Regions from separate parts of the Vallitalea okinawensis genome, predicted to be linked through region 2. Evidence: riboswitches for the same ligand, from Rfam matches in the RefSeq annotation. Region 2 holds a riboswitch; the other holds the start of a gene.
The links. Region 2 has a riboswitch for S-adenosylmethionine ahead of C1Y58_RS15745 (O-acetylhomoserine aminocarboxypropyltransferase/cysteine synthase family protein). Riboswitches for the same ligand answer to the same signal wherever they lie in the genome.
Positions count from the first base shown of each region.

Region 1: another riboswitch for S-adenosylmethionine. It lies ahead of C1Y58_RS03440 (methionine ABC transporter ATP-binding protein); the one in region 2 lies ahead of C1Y58_RS15745 (O-acetylhomoserine aminocarboxypropyltransferase/cysteine synthase family protein).

Region 1 is NZ_PQDH01000001.1:727,388-739,707, reverse strand. Features, by position in the region: gene C1Y58_RS03465 (MFS transporter) at 1-733, shown strand, start outside; gene C1Y58_RS03460 (D-2-hydroxyacid dehydrogenase) at 760-1,719, shown strand; gene sfsA (DNA/RNA nuclease SfsA) at 1,721-2,413, shown strand; gene C1Y58_RS03450 (MetQ/NlpA family ABC transporter substrate-binding protein) at 2,642-3,436, opposite strand; gene C1Y58_RS03445 (methionine ABC transporter permease) at 3,457-4,122, opposite strand; gene C1Y58_RS03440 (methionine ABC transporter ATP-binding protein) at 4,119-5,126, opposite strand; SAM riboswitch class I at 5,223-5,324, opposite strand; gene C1Y58_RS03435 (lysylphosphatidylglycerol synthase transmembrane domain-containing protein) at 5,396-6,469, opposite strand; gene C1Y58_RS26680 (stalk domain-containing protein) at 6,667-7,668, shown strand; gene C1Y58_RS03420 (permease) at 7,998-8,969, shown strand; gene C1Y58_RS03415 (thioredoxin family protein) at 8,997-9,230, shown strand; gene C1Y58_RS03410 (multicopper oxidase family protein) at 9,291-11,165, opposite strand; gene C1Y58_RS03405 (multicopper oxidase family protein) at 11,276-12,320, opposite strand, start outside.
Region 2 is NZ_PQDH01000005.1:282,388-294,707, reverse strand. Features, by position in the region: gene C1Y58_RS15755 (DUF4349 domain-containing protein) at 1-265, shown strand, start outside; gene C1Y58_RS15750 (glycoside hydrolase family 66 protein) at 387-1,877, shown strand; gene C1Y58_RS15745 (O-acetylhomoserine aminocarboxypropyltransferase/cysteine synthase family protein) at 1,920-3,200, opposite strand; SAM riboswitch class I at 3,263-3,363, opposite strand; gene C1Y58_RS15740 (collagen-like domain-containing protein) at 3,403-4,341, opposite strand; gene C1Y58_RS15735 (DUF4489 domain-containing protein) at 4,536-5,084, shown strand; gene C1Y58_RS15730 (serine/threonine protein kinase) at 5,187-5,726, shown strand; gene C1Y58_RS15725 (DUF4489 domain-containing protein) at 5,852-6,379, shown strand; gene hpt (hypoxanthine phosphoribosyltransferase) at 6,435-6,974, opposite strand; gene C1Y58_RS15715 (carbohydrate kinase family protein) at 7,227-8,120, shown strand; gene C1Y58_RS27070 (hypothetical protein) at 8,287-8,415, shown strand; gene C1Y58_RS15710 (DUF4004 family protein) at 8,455-9,075, shown strand; gene C1Y58_RS15705 (hypothetical protein) at 9,068-9,814, shown strand; gene C1Y58_RS15700 (hypothetical protein) at 9,826-10,542, shown strand; gene C1Y58_RS15695 (bactofilin family protein) at 10,558-11,310, shown strand; gene C1Y58_RS26490 (hypothetical protein) at 11,314-11,469, shown strand; gene C1Y58_RS15690 (CoA-binding protein) at 11,709-12,092, shown strand; gene secG (preprotein translocase subunit SecG) at 12,216-12,320, shown strand, end outside.

The sequences.
Region 1 (12,320 bases), on a different contig from region 2:
GCTCTTAGGTGGAATCATAGCATTCTCATTTGGTACACCTTATTTATTTATCTTAAGTTCTGTAGGTGCACTAATTGGACTCATATTCAGTTTTTTCATTAAAGATAACGATGAACTATCACCTGATCCCATCAATGTAAAGGAGATTAGAGAAATTAGTAAAGATAAATTACTCATCTTCTATTCATTGCTTGCAGTTATTTCTCAGTTTATTTCATTTGCAACGGTTTATGGATTCACACCAATTATCGCTACAACTAATTTCGCCGCAAACAGCCTGCAACTTGGGATATTAGCCTTCTTAGCTATACTGCCAGCAGCACTTATCAGTCCTTTTTCTGGAACTCTATTGATCAAGTGGTTCGGAGAAAGGAATACACTAATTATTGGTTTTTTCATTAGTGCGATCACTTGCTTTATCATCCCTTTAGTACCAAATTTGGGTATGCTCTATTTGGTGCAGTTCATTGCAGGAGCTGGTAAAGGGATGGTATTTCCACTTCTGATGGGTTTAAGTATTAAACATTTTCCTGACGATAAACGCGCTACAGCTATGGGATTGTATCAGGCTGCCTATAGTGCAGGTATTGTTTTTGGTCCTATGGTTCTAGGGTTTGTAAGTGATAGTTATGGACTTTTTACAGGTTTCGTTGTTACAGGAATCATTGGATTTATTGCTGTAATCATGGTATTATTAAGTCATAAACAACTTGGGGTTAAGAAGACCACATAAAAGTACTTTTTGAGGAGGAATACACATTGAAAATAGCAATTTTAGATGCAAAAACCTTAGGAAATGACCTTGATTTAACCATATATGAGCAATTGGGAGAAGTTAAAATTTATGATTTTACTCGTCCAGAACAAGTTTTAGATCGCATTACAGGTATGGATGTTATTATTACAAATAAAGTTGTGTTAGGTGAAGAAAATTTATCCAAAGCACCTACTATTAAATTGATTTGCGTAACAGCTACTGGAACCAATAATATTGATTCTACTTATTGTAAAGCAAATAAAATTGGTGTTGCTAATGTGGCGGGTTACTCAACGGATAGTGTTGCTCAGCATACATTCGCATTGCTCTTTTACTTATTAGAACATCTTCCTTATTATGATCAATATGTAAAGTCAGGCAAATATGTTGATGATGAAATCTTTACCCATTTTGATAAAAAGTTTTGGCAAGTTAAAGATAAGACTTGGGGAATTATTGGACTAGGTGCCATAGGCCGTAGAGTTGCAGAAATCGCTAAGCTATTTGGTGCAAATATCATTTATTATTCAACATCTGGTCAAAATAACAATGATCAATATAAACGTGTTGAGCTAGAAGAACTTTTAGCTGAGTCAGATATTATATCAATCCATTCACCATTAAACGATAAAACAAAGAATTTAATTACTTATACTGAGCTTGATAGAATGAAGAGAAACGCTATACTTCTAAATTTGGGCCGAGGAACTATTGTCAACGAAGCTGATCTTGTTAAAGCCCTTAATGAAGACTTGATTGCTGCAGCGGGATTAGATGTTCTTGAACATGAACCCATTAATGCGGATAACCCACTTCTTATGGTAAAAGACAGTAATAAGTTATTTGTTACACCTCATATAGCATGGGCTAGTCTAGAAGCAAGACAAACTGTGGTAAGAGAAGTATATGAAAACATCGTAGCTTTCACAAAAGGTGAAATTCGTAATAGAGTGGAGTTATAGTATGCAATACAAAAATGACATCATAGAAGCAACCTTTTTAGAACGACCTAACCGTTTTATAGCGCATGTTCTGATTGATGGGAAAGAAGAAGTAGTACATGTTAAAAATACTGGACGATGTCGTGAAATTCTTGTAGAAGGCGTTAAAGTATATTTAGAACAAGCAAGCAATCCTAATCGTAAAACAAAATACTCATTGATTAGTGCTTATAAAGGAGAGCGACTCATAAATATTGATTCACAGATTCCTAACGCAATCATTGAAAATGCTGTTAAAGATAATAAAATTAAAGGAATTGATCAAACAACCTTTGTTAAACGAGAAGTAACCTATGGTAAATCCCGATTTGACCTATACTATGAAACAGAAAAAAGTAAAGGGTTTATCGAAGTTAAAGGTGCTACACTAGAGATTGATGGTATGATAACATTCCCCGATGCACCAACTGAGAGAGGAACCAAGCATGTTCTAGAAATGATTGATGCTGTCAAGGCAGGCTATGAAGGTTCAATCATCTTTCTCGTTCAAATGAAAGATGTGGACTACTTCACACCTAATAAAAAAATGGACCCAGATTTTTCAAAAGCTTTAAAACGTGCTCATAAAGCCGGTGTCCGCATTCTAGCCTATGATTGCATAGTAACCAAAGATTCCATAGAGTTCAATGAAGAAGTACCAGTAGTTTTTAAATAAGTTATCCAAGTCATTATATGACTTATAAAAAAGGTAGTGCTCCAAAATGGGGGACTACCTTTTATGCTAAACTCTATAAGTAATATATATGAATAGCGTTACAGAAAGGATGGATGGAGTTCTATGGAGCAACGAGCCATGGAGGGCGAGTCTGGCTGTCTAAGACATGGACGTCTTTCCAACCAGCGCAATAGTACTCCATTCATCCTTGACTCTATTATGAAGCTCCTAATTAACAGGTACTACCGCCCCTTCATATTTCTCAAGAATAAACTCTTTTACACTCTCAGAAGTCAAAGCATCAGATAATGCCTGTAAATCTTCACGGTCATCTTCACCATTACGAATGGTTAAGATGTTCACATAAGGAGATTCCTCGCCTTCTATAATTATGGCATCCTCAATAGGAACAAGGTCAGCTTGTAAAGCGAAGTTTGTATTAATAACAGCTCCATCTACATCATCTAAAGTCCTAGGTAATAAAGCGGCATCTACTTCTTCAAAAGTTATGTTTTTAGGGTTATCAACAATATTAAGTACTGTAGCACGACTGTTAGCAGGATCATCTAAAGAAATTACCCCATTGTTGTGAAGTAAAGCCAGTGCCCTTGCTTCGTTTGATGGATCATTAGGTACTGCAATTGTTGCACCTTTTGGTATGTCCTCAAGAGAAGAGAAATTCTTGCTGTATAAACCCATTGGTTCAATATGGACCTTAGTTAATGCATTAATCTCATAACCAAAATCAGCTATTTGAGCTTCAAGGTAAGGGAAATGTTGAAAGAAGTTAGCATCCACTTCTTTATCAGCTAATGCACGATTAGGGATATTATAGTCTTCAACAACAACTATTTCCAAGTCAATACCTTCTTTACTTAGGTCTTCTTTAATGAATTCTAAGATTTCAGCGTGGGGTACAGAAGTTGCAGCTACCTTCAATGTATTATCATCTTTTCCACAACCAGCTAAAACACTAATGGCTAAAGTTAAAATTAATCCTAATAGTAAACCTTTTTTTCTCATATCTATATCCTCCATTTTCTTTATCTTTTATTTAGTTTTGAAGCGATTCTATTACCTGCCCATTGTATAAACTGAACAAGAAAAATAATGAGTATAACAGTAACTATCATGAGTGTACTGTCATAGCGCTGATAACCATATTGGATTGCGACCTTTCCTAATCCTCCACCACCAAGTAATCCAGCCATGGCACTATAGCCAACAAGATAAACCATGGTTAGAGTAATCCCTGAAACGATGGAAGGAATAGATTCAGGAAGTAATACCTTATAAATAATCTCCCATGTAGTAGATCCCATGGATTGGGCAGCCTCAATAATACCATGATCAATTTCTTTCATTGCGTTCTCAATAACCCTTGCAACAAAGGGGGCAGCAGCAATGGATAAAGGTACAATGGTTGCTGTAGTACCTATGGATGTTCCAACAATGAATCGGGTAAAAGGAATCAGTGCTACCATCAATATAGCAAAAGGGAAAGAGCGCCCTATGTTTACGATGGTACTCAGAACTTTATTGAAAAGGGGTAATGGTTTGATACCTTTACCATCAGTGATAACTAATAATGTACCTAAAGGTAATCCAATTAAAGAAGCTATCAAAGTTGAAAGAAAAACCATGTAGATAGTGTTCCATATCTCAATAGGGAGTATCTGTAGCATCTGTTGGATCTTTTCTATACTCATGATGTTATCACCTCGTATTCTACACCTTTTTCTTTAAGATAGTTTAATGCTTTTCCTTGATCAGTTTCTTTACCTATTAGTTCAATAATCATATTGCCTACAACCATGTTTTGAAGATGATCAATACCACCTAAAAGAATATTGGCATGAACATTAAAGTGTTTAATCATATAAGACAGGATTGGTTCTGCTGTCATTTGTCTCTTATAATTCAGTCGAATAAGCAAATTATTATTGTTAGAATTTACAAAATTTTCTGGAATCTCATGTGTTACATGATGTACAAAGCTTTTTGTGGTTGGATGCTTTGGATGTGTGAAGACTGTGGAAGTTTCACCTTCTTCAATAACTTTCCCTTGCTCCATAACCGCTACCTTGTTGCAAATCTGTTTAATAACATCCATTTCATGAGTGATGATAATGATGGTAAGACCTAACTCATGATTAATTTTTTTTAATAAGTTGAGGATTGCTCGGGTAGTTTTAGGGTCTAATGCTGAGGTAGCTTCATCACATAATAGTATCTCAGGTTGATTGGCTAAAGCTCTAGCAATTCCGACCCTTTGTTTTTGTCCACCACTTAATTGTGAAGGGTAGGCATGCTTCTTATCACTGAGTTCCACGAGTTCTAATAATCTGTCTATGTGTTGCTGACGCTCTGTTTTTGGAATCTTAGCAATTTCCATGGGGTAAGCTATGTTATCTGCCACAGTACGCATACTCAACAAATTAAAATGTTGAAAAATCATACCAACGCGCTTGCGTAATTCTCGGAGTTGAGTTATCGAGTAGTTGAGTATATTATCATCATTAATGATTATTTCACCAGAAGTAGGTTCTTCCAATCGATTAATGCATCTCACCAATGTGGATTTACCAGCACCACTTAATCCTATAATGCCATAGATGTCACCAGATTCAATATGTAAGTTGACATCTGAAAGTGCTCTTACTGTATGCTGGGTATTATTAAATTCTTTGCTTATATTTTTGATACGTATCAATAGTTCAAGCCTCCTTACTAAAGTCAAACCAAAAAAAGTGATTTATGCACTAAAAAAACTCTTTCGAAACGAAAGAGTTTGATAGGCATATCATCTCTCTCATCTCTCTGCATGATTGCAGCTGGATTTAGCACCTTTGCCATTAAGGCCGGTTGCTGGGTATCATAGGGCCAGTCCCTCCACCTCTCTTGATGAGATATTAAATTTTTAATATCAATTATATAATTGATTTGGTTGATATGAAGTATAGCATCATTTAATTATAATTGTCAAGCATTTTTTCTTTTTCTTTGATGAAGTCGTATAATTTCAATGAAGAAAAAGACACCACCAATAGCAGATGTAATATAGACTGTGAATAAGCGCCAATAGAAGGTTAAAGCAGCTAAAATGATCTCTGAATCAACAATTTTTGAGAACAAGTAAACATAGCCACCTTCAGCAAATCCAGACCCGCCAGGAGTGACGCCAAAATACATAATGAAAGTAGCCACAGCTTGATTCGCCATAATTTCTAAAGCGGGTATATCCAAGCCCAAATCACTAGACATGATCACGGAGAACGCATAAAGTGCAAAATAATAAAAGATAGTTGAAATAAAACTTAAAAGTATATAGCGTGGTAAACCTCCGAAAAATTCACGAAAAGTAGAAGCAAAGCTATCGACTTGTTTCGTAATGGATTTATAGGATTTATAAAATGTATTAGATGATATGATTTTCTTGCTATATAGCCATTTATAGAGTTTATAAATCAGTGATTTGATTTTTTCTTTATGTTTAAGTACTTTAAAGAGTAAGACAATAAATAAAATATAGCCGATTAAAACTAAAGGGAAAAATAAGGCTGCCTTTTTTACAGATTCATCACCACTGACGCCAGTTAAAACAATATAGAGCGCAAAAGGAATTAGCATCATATTAAAAGAAGATGCCAAAAAAGATTTAAGTGAAGTGACAGCAGCAGCTTTGCCAATGGAAAGGCCTTGTTTATTCAAGAAGTAAATCATAGCAAATGCACCGCCTATTGTAAAGGGAGTGATATTGCATATAAAAAAATTAATAAAGGTTAGGATGAGTACATAAGGAAAAACGATATTTTCCTTTAAAGTCCTTAATATAAAATATAAACGAAAGCCATCGATAACAACATAAGCAAATAAAAGAATTAGCATTTGAGCTAAAGCATTTTTTGAGAAAATATGTAGCTCACTAAAGGTTATATCATTAAATTGGTGGAGTAGAAATTGTAATGAAAAGATGGATATGGTAACAAAAAGTAGAGTAAATCCTAGGTAACGTAATAATGACTTTCTTGTAAAATGCTTATTTTGATTCTTCATCATACCATCCTCGTTTTTTAATCTAAACTATAGAGTCTATTTTTATTTTTTACCATTATATCATTTTAATACAAGTGAATCAATTTTAAGAACCTTAAAATTTCATTAGAAAATTTTAATTTTGGGTCCCTTTTTTATTATGTTTTTGCGGATATTATATTGTATTTCGACAAAAAACTACTTTAGGAGGACACAAAATGTTAAAAAGATTAGTATCAATTGTATTAGTTCTAGCATTAATTTTTTCAAATGGTTTAGTTTCTGTAGCTAGCGAAAACGAGGGTGAATCAGAAGTGGTTCAAAACCAAGAGGAAGTACAAACAGAAGAGAATAATGTAGAAGAAGATGAAGATGTTGAAGATGAAAACAATGAAGACGAAGAAGTAGTAGAAGAAGAGGACGACGAAGAAGACGACGAAGAAGACAAAGAAGACGACGAAGAAGATGAAGATGAAGATGAAGACGATGAAGATGAAGACGAAGAAGACGAAGACGATTTAGATGAAGATCATAAATATAATAAAAAAGATCGTTATAAAAAATACGAAGAATGGAAGAAAATAAAAAAGGAAATAAAAGAAGAAGAACAAGAAATTAATAAACTAAAAAAAGAGCTGAAAGAGCTTTATAAAGGTATTAAGAAAATTGGAGATACTGATATAGAAGAGCAACTAAAGGAAGACTTAGAAGTTATTTTAGAGCGATTTTCTGAATTAAAAGATGAAATGCATACATTGTTAGCTGAGAGAAAAGAGATTATTAGATCAAAATACACTGATAAAGAATTGGAAGAGATTAAGGAAAGTGAAAATAAGATAAAAGATGAAAAATCAAATGTAAAAGTATTATCTATTGATAGTATTTTATCTGATTCTGTTGAATTTAAATTTGATACACCCCCTGTAATTATTGAAGGAAGAACATTAGTTCCAGTAAGAGCAATAACAGAAGGATATGGTGCTAAAGTTGAGTGGAAAGCAGAGACTAAAGAAGCAATTATCTTAAAAGGTGAGATAGAAATAATTCTACCACTTGACTCAAATAAAGTTTTGGTTAATGGTGATGAAGTTATTTTAGATACGCAATCAGATCTTATGAATGATAGAATTTATGTACCACTTCGATTTATTCTTGAAACATTTGGTTTAGATATTGAGTGGGATGGAGAGACAGAAACCATTGAGGTAAATGAATTGTAAGATAAGAAACAATATATATTAGATTAGGCTTTTAGATAGTATGTCATATGCTATTTAAAAGTCTTTTTTTAGTGAAGGAAAGTACTGCGTTTTGCTCGCAAGGAACCATACTTACCTGCACATACTTGAAATGTGATGTAGGTCACTTTGTTTGAATATAAACTAAGAATTATAAATTTTATATTGATTATATTAGAATATTATAATATAATTAAATAAGTTACATTAGCATATTCTAATATAATTAACTATATAATGAAAAGGGGATGATTACTTAAAAGATTATTCTAGAAATAAGTATATAGTGAAAAAGAAGAGGAGGCGTTAGGATGTTTTATTGGCTGGATCAACTTATTGAATATTTAGTTGAGAATGTTTTTGGTTTATCAATGGATACACAATTAGGCTCAAGTATTCATTTTTTCTTTTATGATACGATAAAAATAATTATATTGTTATCCATCATGATTTTTATAATCTCTTACATACGAAGTTTCTTTCCACCAGAGCGAACCAAAAAAATACTGGAGAAATTTAGTGGTATTAAAGCAAATATTATGGCATCTCTATTAGGGATTGTAACTCCATTTTGTTCATGTTCGTCAGTACCTATTTTCATTGGCTTTGTTGAAGCTGGAATTCCACTGGGAGTAACTTTTTCATTTTTAATAACTTCTCCCATTGTTAATGAAGCAGCCTTTGCCGTGTTGTTAGCTGCATTTGGCTGGAAAATTGCACTAATCTACGTTATGACAGGTGTTTTAATTGGTGTCATCAGTGGTGCTATTATTGGTAAGTTAAAGATGGAGAAGGAGGTAGAAGAATATGTCTATCAAATGAAAACTGCTGAGGTGAATATTATAGATCCGAGTACTCAAGAGAGGATTATCTTTGCTTTAGATAATGTGAGGGATATCGTTAAACGTGTATGGTTGTATTTATTAATAGGAATCGGGATTGGGGCTGCTATACATGGATATTTCCCTGATGAAGGTTTTCTAGCTCAATATGCTGGACCTGAAAATCCATTTGCTGTGTTTGTAGCAGTTATTTTAGGCATACCCTTATATTCTAATGCTATTGGAACCATACCAATAGCTGAAGCATTAATAGGTAAGGGAGTTGGTATAGGAACTGCCCTTGCATTTATGATGGCAGTTACAGCGTTATCTTTACCCGAAATGATTCTATTGAGAAAGGTAATAAAACCAAAATTAATTGCAACCTTTGTTGTGATAACTGGAATAGGAATTATTTTGGTAGGATATCTATTTAATTTACTTGTTCCAATCATTAGGTAGTTAATAAAACAAATAGGAGGATATGATATGGTTATTAAGGTATTAGGTAGTGGATGCAGTGCATGCAAGAAACTTGAAGCAAATGTAAAAGAAGCTGTAAATGAATTAGACTTAAATGTAAGAATTGAAAAGGTAGAAGACATAAAAGATATTGTGGCATATGGTGTCATGAAAACTCCTGCTTTAGTCGTAGATGAGCAGGTCAAAGTTATGGGAAGAATTCCGAAAGTAAAAGAGATAAAAAAATACTTAAGTAATTAGTTATGAGGTTGTAGATGAAAAGGAGCTCTGCTGATGGAAGCAGAGCTCTTTGATATTTACTTATTCTTCATCATATTCATCAAGGAGTATATCCATTTCATCTTTTAGTTCAGTTAGGTCTCCATCTTCATCAGCTTGATATGGGGGACAGAAGGGAGTTCTAACTTTATAAGGTCGCATCATCTCATTATCTTCATGATCAAGAATATGACAATGCCATACATAACCAGGACCAAAGCTTGGGTCAAATGGGAATAAGTTTTTACCTGGTTTAGCATCTTTAGGTTTCACATCTTGTGGTGTAAACCGAAGTAAAATCCTTGTGACTTGACCTGGATTAGCGCGAATGGTATCTTTCCAGCCTCTCTCGTTGAGATCAGGAGCAATTGGTTCACCTTCTAAGAATGGTTCCACAGGTAAACTACGTGTTGGGTGATCAAGAGGAGGCTCACCATTGAGTTCAGTCCACGCTTCTTTATACCTTGTTGAATCAATAGTCTGACGATTTAATATCTGGAACATGATTAAATGAACATGGATAGGGTGTGTATCATTGGTTAGATTAACGAGAATCCATTCCACAGTAGAACCAACCAGTGGTAATTCAGAGATTGGAGCACCCCATTTTTGTCCATTAAGGGTTATGATAACTGGACCACCTGGACCTTCTGTCTCATTGAGGGTTAAAATCACTCTAGGTACATCTGGTGTTAACTTTGGTATTTTATTGAGTCTACATGGAAGTGGTCGAGGTGAAACAGAGCGTGATTTCACTACTGTAAACTGCATAATTTGTCCAGTGGTTTCTGGGTCAACAGGGTCACCATCAGGGAAAGGTGCGTTTGCATCATTAGTTAAAATAAGCTTAGTTCCTGGACATAATTCAGAAAAGTCAATAAGCACATCAGCTCTTTCACCAGGAGCAATTAATAGCTCTTCCAACTCAACTGGATGTGGGAGGAAGCCACCATCAGTACCGATCTGAATCATAGATTGTCCATTGGATAGTTTCAAGTTATAGAATCTTGCATTTGAACCATTAAGAAATCTAAATCTGTATTCTCTACGCTTAACATCTAAGTTAGGCCATACTCGTCCATTAACCATGATGCTATCTCCAAAGAATTCAGGAATCCAATAAGGATGTATATCTGGGTTAACACCAACACTTGGAAACTCTAAGGAACCATTTTTATTAAAAGTACGGTCTTGAATAACAATTGGTACTTCGTATTCACCGCGTGGAAGGAATTTTTCAATCCTATTATTTGGATCTCTTAGTAAATAAAATCCAGCCAAACCTGCATAAACTGTTAACCTTGTTGTTCCAAGGGCATGATCATGGTACCAAAGAGTAGTAGGTTCCTGTTCATTAGGATAGGTGTAACGTGAGGTAAAGAAACCTGGACCAACAATCTCTTCATCAGGAGTAAACCAAGAATCAGGGTTACCATCTGAATCTGACCTAGTCTCTCCCCCATGTAAATGTGGAACCAGTGGAACCGGTATTTGTGCCTGACTATAGCCAGGTGGGAAAGGTCTGAAAGGAGGTTCAGGTGGTGGGAAATCGTTTGGGTTTGCCCAGTGGATTGTAGGGTCTACAGCAAACATATTGGGTTCTGTAATATCATTTTTCCATTGTACTATAGAAGGAATATCGCGTACGGCCTCAAAGGTAGGTCCAGGACTGCTACTGAAACATACAGGTTCTCCACTACAAGGATCTTCAATAACGCCTTCATAACCCCATACGGTTGTCTCTGGAAAACCAGGTGGAAGAACTTGTTGATCAAATTCTACCATACTTATCCTATAGTTATGACTTTTGACCTCACCTGAACAAGAATTCCTTATTATTTTAGGTTTAAATACTGGAGGTATTAATAACTCGTTTTTAAATTTTGGTATAAATCTTGGGTCTAAATGTTCACTCATTTAATCAACTCCTTTTTAACTTTGAAAGGAAAGGGTTACTTGTCCCTTTAGTATATTTTATGAATATTAATTGGATTAGTGATTAAAACAAATATTATCATTTTATGTCTTTATAGTCTTGATAGCTCTTTAGATATATCATCAAGTTCTGAATTTACTTCATCTAATATTTTAGTGACATCTTTTTTCCAACCTCTATAACCTCTTTTAGTAGAATAAGAACAACTTCTTACCTCAAGAGGTCTCATCATTTCATTATCTTCATGTTCAAGGATATGACAATGCCATACATACCCTGAACCGCGGCTTGGATCAAATGGGAAGAGATTTTCTCCAGGTTTTACTCGCTTAGCATCCTGTGGTGCCCACCTAGCTATAATTCGAGTAACTTCACCTGGAAGCATGAGAACAGTATCTTTCCATCCTCGTTCATTTGATGCAGGGGGGATTGGATTACCAATTAAAAAAGGTTCAACTGGTAGAGGAATTGTAGGATGATCCAATGGTAGTTTACCATTCAGTCGGGTCCATTCTTCTCTGTAGGCATCAATATCCATCTTCTGACGATTGAGTATCTGGAATTGTATGAGGTGTATGTGGATAGGATGTACATTATTAGCTAGATTAGGGACTTCCCAAATCTCTGTTGAACCAACCAAAGGTGTTTCCGAGACTGGGGATACAAATTTTTGTCCATCTAAGAGTAATTCCTGAGGACCGTTAGGTGTGTTAATAACGTTTAATGTAATTAGTCTTGAGGGTGCATTTGGCTTAAATTTTGGTATCTTATTAAGCCTACGCAGTAGTTTTTTAGGAGGTTTTGGTTTTGATTTTAATACAGTAAATTGCATAATTTGTCCAACAGTTTCTGGATCTGGAGGGCTACCACCTGGAAAAGGTGTATTAGCATTATTCCTTAGAATGATACTTGTTCCAGCACACATGTTTGAAAAATCAACTAGAACATCAGCACGTTCACCAGGACCAATTAATAGCTCTTTCAACTTGACAGCTCGAGGTAAAAAGCCGCCATCAGAACCTATTTGAAGGAACTTCATATTGTTTGAGAAACTTAGATTGTAAACTCTGGCATTAGAGCCATTAAGAAATCTGAATCGGTATTGTCGACGTTTAACATTCAAGTTTGGCCATACT
Region 2 (12,320 bases):
TTATACAACACTTTATATAAGTTTACATGAAGTTCAAGAAGTAACAGAGGTCGTTTTCAACCCTAGTTTAGGTGATAAAATCTCTAAAACCTTCCAAGGCTCCATTGAGGCTTTAAAGAGCCTGGCAGAAGGATTACTATTATTAACAGTTGGAGCCATTCCGTTTATTATTATTTTAGGTATACTTGCAGCATTCATCATACCAATATGGAAAAAGAACCGAAAAAAAATACATCTTAATAAGAAGAAAGACGATGAAGAATAAGAGGGACTCATAAGAGTTCTTCTTTTTCTAAATTTGTATAAATATTAAAACTTGTACCATCGTATGATTATAATAAGCCCTATAAAAATTCAACTTGGCTTTTTAAGAAAGGGGGATGAGGTTGCTTATTAGGAATGTAGTACCCGATAAAAGCCAATATATGATGGGAGATCAGGTTAAGCTTACAATTGATTTAGAAGGTGCTGATCAGTATAATCATACCATTAAACTCGAGATACAGATAATGAAGTGGACCAACCTTTTAGATGTAGAAACATTACACCAAGACATTGAAAGAGATAGGGAATCCATGAAGCTGCAATATGATCTAGAGTATAGTGAGTGGCAAATAGGAGGTTATGGTATTGATGTAATACTCTATCAAGGATATAAAAAGGTGCATCAGTACTCCTTGTCTATAGATTTTACTTATGAATCTCACCATTCAACGCGTATAGCTATGGTAGATGCAATCAACGAAGAAGTTATTACTCACTTTAAGCAATTGCATATTAATTATTATTTTCTTACAACATATAAATTTTTTGAAAAATCAAAAAATAAAGAAAGCGGTATCAACCATCTTCTCTATTTACCATTAAAAGATAAATGGGAGGCCCACTATGAAGAACGGCGTCATTGGAGTATATTAGATAAAAAGCATCAACATAAAGATGCGCTAGACGAAATAATTAATAGTTTAGAGCATAAGCTTACATGGCTTAAAGGAACATTTAAAAGGTATGTTGTATCCTTAGTCGAATACATCAACGGTGTGGTATTAGGTGTTGAAGGTATGAATTATGAAGATTTTCGTTCGCAATTTGACTTAGTCAAGGAAATTAGTAAGTTGAACAAGGAATTATTTATTTATAGAGATTACTATTGGCCTATCAAGAATTATGATATAACAGAGCAGGCTGCTCTTATTTTAAAAGTTCGCCAACCTTACTGTACATATTATCAACTAAAGAATATTATTCTAGAGGGAAAGTACTTTAGTCATTATAAGCCTGTTATTATTGATTGCCAAATACCTAAGTTACATAGCATACCACATGAGATAAACAGTTATAAATTACTACTAGCTACCATATTCTCTAATGGTGGATATTATCTTCTGCATCGTATTAAAAAGGATCTTTTAGAGGAAATAAGAGCTTATTTTGATTTTCAAATACGATACAAGGACGTTCTTTTTGAAGAGAATGTGAGTGATGTAACAAAAATCTATTATCGTTTAAAGGATAATTATGGATGCTTTGAGAACTTCAACTATAGTGTAGCTGCATTAGAAAATAAAGTGTGGTTAATTATTAAAGAGGGAAGAGGCTTTCTTTCCATTTCCCTTATTAATTTATATAATAATTCAAATAACTGGACAGAGAAAAAAAATGCAATTCATAAATTAAAAAATCTGAAATTTAATTTACCTATTGATTTTCGTGTTGACACTGTTTTTTTAGCATCACCTGATAAAAAATTAGGTCAGCCTATTCAACTGAATTTTGAGATTCAAAAAGTCGATAAAAAGGATGTTCTTATTTTTAAGGATGATCTATTAAATTTTTGGGATTTAATCGTAATCACTAAGAAGATAGAAGTACAGTAAAATTGGGTTACTTGGCAAGTAACCCAATTTTGCTGTGTAGTTTTAAATACTCTCTAATGCCTGATTAAGATCAGCTATTAGATCATCAACATCTTCAATACCAATAGAAGTCCGAATCAATGATGGGGTTATTCCAGAACTTCTTTGTTGCTCCTCAGATAATTGCTGATGGGTTGTAGAAGCAGGATGAATGATTAAGGACTTAGCATCCCCAACATTAGCTAAGTGTGAGAAAAGCTGTACGTTATCAATAAACTTGGTACAATCCTCTTTAGTACCTTTAATATTGAAGGTAAATACTGCACCAGCTCCTTTTGGAAAATAGCGTTCTGCTAGATCCTTAAAAGGACTGTTTGGTAAGTTAGGATAATGAACGCTTTCAATTTTAGTGTGTGTGTCTAAAAATTCTGCAATGGCTTTTGCGTTGTTAATATGTTTTTCCATCCTAAGAGATAAAGTCTCCAGACCTTGTAGTATAAGGAATGCATTAAATGGGCTAATAGCTGCACCAGTATCTCTTAATAAGGTTACTCTAGCTCTGGTTATAAAGGCCAACTCAGGAACAATATCGCTAAAGACTAGGCCATGATAACCGGGTTCTGGCTCTGATAGTAGAGGGAATTTTTTGTCTTTACCCCAATCAAAATTACCACCATCAACGATAACACCACCAATAGAAGTACCATGTCCTCCCATAAATTTTGTTGCAGAATGAACAACAATATTAGCTCCGTGTTCCAGCGGACGCAATAAATAAGGGGTAGCAAAGGTATTATCAACTATTAAAGGTAAATGATGTTCTTGAGCTACTTGAGCAATCTTATCAATATCCACCACATTAGCATTGGGGTTACCGATGGATTCAATAAAAATGGCTTTTGTTTGTGATGTTATTGCATTAGCAAAGTTTTTGGGGTCAGCTGGATCAACAAATTCCGTTGTAATACCAAAACGTGGTAGGGTATTAGCAAATAGATTATATGTACCACCATATAATGTGTTTGCAGCAACAATATGATCACCATGTTGGCAGATAGCAAGTATTGCATAGGTAACAGCTGAAGACCCTGATGATACGGCTAAAGCAGCCTTTCCACCTTCTAAAGCAGCGACTCTTTCTTCAAGAACAGCTGTAGTTGGATTCATGATTCTTGTATAGATGTTACCAGCTTCTTCTAAAGCAAATAATTTGCTTGCATGTTCAGAGTTATCAAATACATAAGCTGTAGTTTGATAAAGAGGAACTGCACGAGAACCTGTTGTTGGATCAGGATTTTGACCAGCATGGACTTGTAATGTATCAAATTTCAATTCTTTTTTCATATGATAACCTCCTTATAAAATAAAACTCCTCTAGAGAGATCTAGAGGAGAATACATTCTCTTGACTTATCTCTCAGATTTAATATCTGCAGGATTTAGCACCGATGCTTAACGCCGGTTGCTGGGCTTCAAAGGGCCAGTCCCTCCACCACTCTTGATAAGAATATTTTAAATTGTTGAATTATTTATAATACTTTACCACGTTACATCTCTGATGTCAACCCTCTTTTTTCTTTATATTTTTCGATACTAGCTATTTTACTTATGGAAAGTGCGAAATAGTCATGGTCAGTTGTTAAATCTAGTGGTTTAACCAATATAATACCAATACCTATTCCTACAATCATTACTTTATTAATATTAAAGTAATATTGATCACCTAAGGTGTTGATATTAATAATGATTTCATTTGCTTGTAGCTGTTGAAGCCTCTGTCTAAAAAAATACTCACATTCACTAAAAGAGTATTGTGGTAATATAATAAGCCCATTTAGTAACTCATCATCAGTAATTTCATCTGCTCGAACTGTAAGTTTTATACCAATCAATTGCCAGATAGGTATGATAAAGTCACCAATCTCAATCATAAAATTTTCAATGGGACTTAAAGGATTATTTATGTAGCAAGGTTTTTGAGTAGTAGTACAAAAATCAACAGTTACAATATTTAAAGTTAGCAAATGGTTTATAAATTTTTCCCAAGCCATTAAACTCCCTTTGCCTATAAATTCACCGGAATCACCCTTTTCACCTTTAGGTCCCAGATCACCTTTAGGACCTCTATCACCTTGTAGTCCCACATCGCCTTTAGGACCTCTATCACCTTGTGACCCCATATCGCCTTTAGGACCTCTATCACCTTGTAGTCCCACATCGCCTTTAGGACCTCTATCACCTTGTGGCCCCATGTCGCCTTTAGGACCTTTCTCACCTTGTGGTCCGGTATCCCCTTTAGGACCTTTCTCACCTTGAGATACAGTCTCTTCTTTAGACCCTCTTTTAACTAGAGGGTTTGAATTCTGTTGATCATGTAACATATTATTATTTACTTTTGCTAATTCATTTGAATTTACTTTTGTTAACTTGTTAATTGCTAAACGATCTTCATGTTCTACCTGATCTTTATGACCTATTTTTTTCATAGCTCCACCTCGATTTATTTTTGATATAAATAGTACTTAGCTTTTGAGATTGAATATGGAATTTATTCAGTTTAAAGGTATTAGTATATTATATTAAAATTAATCATTAGGCATGTCACATAAATAGCCACTAGAGAATAGTATATATTAGGACAAAGCTTAAGTCCCCAATATTTTATAAGGATGGTGAAATCATGTCAGATTATAAAGAAATGGAAAGAGACTATGACAGTGATAGAGGCCGAGATTGTAGAGATTGTGTTCGCTGTAGACGACCAGGTCACCCTCTACCTAAACCAATTTTATTTGAATGTGGTACTGGTAGTGGTTTCTCAATGTCCGATGGTGGTCCTACAACAATTGCCTGTTTAGCTAATACTGAAAGAGCATTAGGAACAGTTGTTCTTGATACTACATGCTTATGTCAACCTAAATGTATGATCCAATTTTCAAGTAACGTTCATTTTGTTCCAGATAATGGATCAGGAGAGGTTGAACTGTTATTCCAATTGTTCAGATCATGTGATGGTGGTCAGGAGCTTCAATTAGATAGTTGGACTTTTAAAATTGACGACGAAGGCGATATTTTTTCTCAAACATTTAGCTTTTTCTATTGCGATTGTAATTCTTGCCCAGGATGCTGCACTTATTCTATAAGATGTAAACCTTGTGTAGTAGATGATTGTTCTATTTGCGTTAATGATTGTCATATTGCTGGATTTGCTAGAGAAGGATGTAGCTAATTAATTAATTTAAACATTCATAATAAAAGCTTGGTGATTTATCATCATCAAGCTAATTTTTTCATTTAAGTAATTATTTAAGGATGTTAAGGCGGTGTTATTGTGAGTAAACAGATTTTTGGAATAAATACGAGGGATTTGATAAGAATAGGTGGTGGAAAAGAGGGGGCTATATATATGACACCTGATAGAAAGGTTTTAAAGGTATATCTTTACCCACAACGATGCATATCAGAGTATAAAATACTTAGGGAAATGGAAGGCAATAAATACTTTCCTAATGTTTTTGAATGTAAGGGAAGATTCATGTTAAGGGAGTATGTTGAAGGAATTCATTTTAGAGATTATATTAAAGAGAATGGACTTTCAAAAAAATTAGCTATGACATTAATAGATTTTGCTGAGGAGTTTGATAAGATAGGTTATGTAGATTTCGATGGTTTAAATAAACATGTCTTAATACTTAATGATAATGAGATCAAGGTTATTGATCCCGTTAAAAAGAGAAAAACTAAATTATATGTTTATTTAATAAGAGATTTAAATAAATTAGGTGTACTTAACGATTTTATAGATATTTTAAGAAAGAAACGCCCTGATCTAGCTTTAAAATGGATAAAAAATAATAAGCCTAAAATATAAAAAAGATAAAAGAGTCTATTCTATTATAGATTCTTTTTAGTTATTTCCAAATATGGGGTAGCAAAGTACTTATAGTAGAATACAATATATTATGCTTAACTTGGGATAATAAAGGGGAGGATGACGTGGCTAATGGTTATTATACAGGGTTTTTAGAATATAAAAACCTTGACATGGAAAAAACTTATAATTATACCAAGCCAAAACCAATTATTTTGGAATGTGGTACATGTAATGAATATTCTTTTACAACTGAAAGTAGTATTCTTTTCATGACAAATCCCCACCAAGTATGTATGCCAATAGCACTTGGTAACGTAAGCATTGACACAAAGTGTCTATGCAGACCTAAAGTTAAAATTGATTTTTCATGTAATGTCCATTTTGTGGAACTTGATATGACGGGGTATGTGCAAATAGAATTTCTGTTATATAGGATGTTTAATTTTAAACAAGAAATTCTTATTGGTTCTTGGTTTTTCAGAGAGGTTATTGAATCAGCTCAAACCTTCAATATTTTTTACTGTGATACGAATGTATTTCCAGAGTGCTACCAATATTCTATAAGATGCAAAATTATTGATATGGATGCATCTAATATCAATATTACCAATTGTCATATTGCAGCATTAGCACAATCAGGATGTGATTGAGAAAGGGATACATAATAAAGGGCTCTTCTAGAGGAGCCCACATAGTAATTAGCTATTATTTTTCATAAACACTTCTTTTTAATGTTCCGATAAATGGAAGATTTCGATAATGTTCTGCATAATCAATACCATAGCCGATAATAAATTCATCAGGTACTTCGAAGCCAAGATAATCGATTGTTACATGATTGACTCTTCTTGAAGGTTTATTAAGTAATGAGCAAATTTTTACTGAGGCAGCTTTACGATTCATTAAATATTCTTTTAGGTAAGATAGAGTTAAGCCTGTATCAATGATATCTTCAACGATTAAAATATCTTTACCTTCGATATCAAAATCTAAATCTTTAATGATCTTAACGACACCACTGCTGACAGCTTCTGTTCCATAACTAGAAACAACCATAAAATCCATCATAATGGATTGATCAATTTGTCTTACCAGATCACTCATAAATATATTAGCACCTTTTAAAATACCCACAACTAATAGGTCTTTATTAGCATAATCTTTTGTAATTTCAACGCCTAATTCACTTATTCTTTTTTCAAGATCAGTTTCAGATATTAAAACTTGGTCTATATCATTTCTCATAATAATAACCACCCTTATCTATGATAGAATTCATGCTTTTTACATCCAGATTTATTATAACAGATAATAATCGAATATTAAAGGGGGAAATTTTTAAAATGTTCGATTACTATATCGTTTTTTATTTTTCAATTTGTAAAAACTCAAATAAATGCTATAATTAATTTAGAATACCGTTTGCACAAAGTAACCAACAGGTTATGAATTCTAGATTGAAATGTAATGAAAATATTTTTAAGGGAGCAGTTTAATATGAAAAAAGTCTTGATTATTGGAGGTACTACTCTAGATTCTATCATTTATTTGGAGAAACTGCCTGAACCAGAGCCCCAAACCATTCACTATGCTGATTTTAATGAAGCATTAGGATCTACTGGCGCTGGAAAAGCTCTGAACTTAACAAAACTCAATGTCGATAATACCCTACATTCCATCATAGGGAATGACATCTATGGTGACCGGATTAGAAAGGGCCTTGAAGAGAGAGAAGTTAAATTCATCTACGATATAGATTCAAAGGGAACTGAAAGGCATGTCAACCTAATGGATCCAAACGGACAAAGGATCTCAATTTTCATAACTCAGTCATCTGTTGACTTATCGTTAGATATGGAACGACTAGAGACGTATATTAAAGAATGTGATCTAGTAGTGTTAAATATCGTTGGATATACAAAGCAACTTATTCCATTGATTAAAAAGTACAATAAACCAGTTTGGACAGATCTACATGATTATAATTTTGGTAATCCATATCACCAAGATTATATCCAAATAGCTGATTATATTTTTGTAAGTTCAGACAATATGAGTGACTATAAGCCTATTATGGAAAAGTGGATAGTAGAAGATGGTAAAGAACTTGTAGTATGCACTCATGGGAAGAAGGGATCAACAGCTTTGACTAAGGAGCGAAAATGGATTGAGACACCCATTGTTGATGATTATCAATTTAAAGATGCTAACGGTGCAGGAGATAGCTTCTTCTCAGGTTTTTTGTATGGCTTCCTAAAGGAAAAATCGATAAAGGATTGCTTACAACTAGGTACAATTTGTGCAGGGCTTTGCATCACATCAAATGAACTTGCATTGGAAAATTTAAATGAAGATTTATTGAACGAAGAATTCAATAAGCATTTTAGATAAGATTTACATTGTCATTCCCAATCTAATAGACTACTCATTAGGAGTAGTATTTTTTTTGCTGATTAATAGTGCGTAACAATGTTACAAAAAGATATTGACAGCGAAACATTGTTATGCTACCATGTAATTAATAAAACAAAACATTGTTACATTGGAGGTGTGTTACATGAATGAATTAGATTGCTGTTTATATGGTGTCGGATATATAGGTGTTAGGCGTGATGAAATAGAGGAAGAATTAAAAGGAAGAAAATATGGCAAAAGCGTTAAGTTAAGAAAACCTAAACGTAAATAAGGAAGAATAAAGACCTTAGATGAATGAAGGTGGTGTCACATGGAAAGAGAAATGATTTCAAAAAAAGATTTATTAGAGCTAAAAGGGATTTCCTACGGTCAGCTATACAGGTGGAAGAGGAAAAAATTATTACCGGAAGAGTGGTTTGTGAAAAAGTCTAGTTATACAGGTCAGGAGACTTTCTTTCCAAAAGAAGCCGTTTTAAAGCGTATTGATATGATTATTGATTTGAAAGATAGATATTCTTTAGATGAACTTGCAGATATTTTCTCGGCCAATAGTAAAAAAGTTTCAATAACAAGAGATGATTTAGCAACAACGCGTTATTTTAGTCAGTATACTCTAGAACTCTTGAAAGATGAAGAAATGCTTAGTTTTAGTGTTATAGCCAAGTGCATTATACTGGAAGAGTTTAAACGTCATATGGATATTCCTAATGAAAAGGGGAATGAAATTTGGAACTTACTAAGTAAGATGGATCTAGATAATAAACATTATATTGTCTTTATGAGTAATCAAGAACAAATTTTAATTAAAGAAGAGTCCGCAGAAATATACTATGAGCAAGATTTTGGTTTTAGAGAATTTTTTAATTCTTATCAATGTAAAGAACGAGTAGACGAAATAGTAGAAAGCCTTGGAGGTATGTCAAATGAGTGATAAAAGTAATTTAAATATTGTTGGTGTTGGTAATACCTCAGGAGGAAATTATGAAAAGGTTTTAATAATGGGCGTAGCAGTTATAGAAGGCAGTGTAACAATAAGAAAACACAAATGTTTAGGTGTTGCAACTGTTAAGGGGAATATTACAGTTGCCGATAAATATTCATTATTTGGTACACAGACTGTTGATGGGAATATGAAAGCCAAATCTGTTAAAGTCAGAGGAACAGATAGAGTAAAAGGTACCTTGGATTGTGAAGAAATCCATATAGCAGGAACCGGAATATATTCAAAAATCAGAGGTATTAAGAAGATTGACACCAAAGGTGTTATCAAAATTCAAGAAAGTTTAGAATGTAATCAATTAGAAGTAAGAGGTGTATTAGAGGCAAAGGAGGAAATTGCCGCTGAGAAAGTGATGCTTAATGGATCTTTTCATGTAGATGGGTTGCTGACAGGAGATGTTATTGATATTACATTAAAAGATAAAAGTTATGCAAGGGAAATCGGAGGTCAGACCATCAAAGTTGAGTCAAAAGGGACCTTAGTCAATAAAGGTCATTTAAATACCGAGAGTATTGAAGGGGATAACATCCAACTTGAGTCAACGGAAGCAAAGCTGGTAAGGGGTAAAAATGTGATTATTGGAAGTGGTTGCGTTATAGAACGTGTTGAGTACAAGAGTTCTGTTAATATCTCATCAAAGGCCAAGGTAAATGAAGTAGTTCAAGTCTAGGAGGAATAGCTATGGAAGGTATACAAAATAAAAGAAGTAATGATAGGAGTAATATTAATATTCAAGAGAAGGTTAATGTAGCTGGAATGAATACCTTAAATGGTGATGTGATTTGCTTAAAGTTAAATGTGGCTGGAATGGTAAAAGTCAATGGCAATATAGAGGTAATGGAAAAAGCTGAAGTTGCCGGTGTTGCCAACTTCGAAAAAGACTTCATTGCTTCAGAGTGTAATATCAGTGGTAAAGCAAAAATACATGGTAGAAGCCAAGTTGGTGACATACACATAGCTGGTATGTGCACTTGTCTAGATGGTTTAGAAGGTAAGAAAATCAATGTAGCGGGTACACTTAAAGTTAATGGCGATACTGCTTGCGATGCCTTTTATGGTGAAGGTACCGTAAATATAGATGGGCTATTAAGTGGTGATGACATAAGTATTAATTTCCACCAGAGAATTAGCATTAAAGAAATTGGAGGAAAGAATATCACAATTAAAAGAAATGAAAGGGAATTATTTAGTCTTCTACAGTATCTGAATGGAAAGCCTCAATTATGCACAGAACTCATTGAAGGAGATCAAATCAATATTGAGCACACTGATGCAGGAACAATAAGAGGAGAAGATATTACTATTGGTGAAGGATGTGAAGTCAACTTTGTTGAATACAAGAGTAAGCTTAACGTACATCCAAATGCAAAAGTTAAGAAAGTATTAAAGGTTGAATAATAGGGAGGTAGAGTTATGGATCTAAAAATTAATGATAATAGTCAAGTTCAAGGTGGTAATTATAATGATGTAAAAGTAAACGGTAATCTTGTTATGAACGGTAACAGTGAGATGGATACTTTGAAGATTAATGGTAACTTTGAACAAGAAGGACATGTAAAAGTTCAAGATGAATTAAAGATCAATGGATCAGCCAACTTTCATAGTGAAGTCACGGCAGGAGAAGCCAAAATCAATGGTGATAGTAAGTTTATGGGTAGTACTTCTTTCTCAGAACTAAAAATCAATGGTGGAGCTTTATTTAAAGAACTATTAACTGCGAAAGAAATTAAAGTTAATGGTGAGCTAAGGTCTGAAAAGAATATTGAGACAGAATATATCAAAATTAATGGCAGTTTAATGGTACAAGAGAATGTAGAAGCTGAAAACTTTCGATCAAACGGTGAGTTTACTATTGAAGGGTTATTAAATAGTGATGTCGTAGAAATAATACCTAATCGTCATTGTACTGCCAAAGAGATTGGTGGTAGGTTTATTCGCATTGGATCAAGAAATATGAGATATTCATCAACGAAATTTTTAGGTAATATTCAAACAGAAGTTATTGAAGGTGACCTTATCGATCTGACTAATACTACATCAAAAATTGTTAGAGGCGACAAAGTAGTTATTAGGGATAATTGCAATATTGATAAGGTAGAATATAAAACATCTCTGAATGTAGTCGGAAATGGTAGAGTTAAGGAGTCATCTAAAATAGGAGGGTAAACCATGCTGTTTTACAGGGAGTTAGGTAGAAGATTAAATAACAATCAATTAAGGTATCACCAATATCTACAGATAGAACGTGATAATGAGCTGAAACGAGAATATGACAAAGATAACCATTGTATAAACTTTCAAAACATTGCAAAATATAATCAATAAAGATAAGTAGGGGGCTTAATAAGCCCTTTTCTCATTTTATATGACTTGCCAAGTGATACAGACTTGTTGAGGAAGACGGGCCTACCACTTTTGATGAAATGATTGTGACTTAAAAACGTAATATTGTGATAATATAATATAAGCTACTTTTCATGTTTTTTAATTTCTGTTATAATAAGATATATTCAATAGGAACCTATATATTAACTTGAAGACAAGAATGCAAGGAGGAGTTTTCGATGAATGCAGATCGAGCTGAAAAGATGTTAGATAAAAAAGTATGGGCTGTTGTTGGTGCAACAGTAGATGAAGATAAATTTGGTTATAAGATTTATAAGCGTTTAAAGGAGCACGGCTATAAAGTATATCCAGTAAGTCCTAAATACGATGAGATAGATGGTGACAGAGCCTATAAAGCTTTAGGAGATTTACCAGAAGTTCCGGAAGTAGTTGATTTTGTTGTTAACCCTAAAATTGGTATTAAAGTCATTGAGCAATGTCATGATTTAGGCATTAAGAATGTTTGGTTACAGCCAGGTACAGTGAGTGAAGATATTTTAAACTATGCCAAAGCAAAAGAAATAACAACTGCTGAAGCATGTGTCCTAGTAGCAGTAAGATAAAGTTCCTTGTTGGGATATTTTGTTTACTTAAAATACGCCTTGACATTTATAACTTAACGTATTATCATTGAAATAACTGTGTATTTATGATAAAATAGGTATGCTACTAAGGAGGTGCGGTTTGTGAGTACAGCTGCAATTATTGTATCAATTTTATTTGCAATTGATTGTGTTTTATTAATCGGTATAGTGTTATTACAAAAGGGAAAAACAGTTGGTTTAGGCACT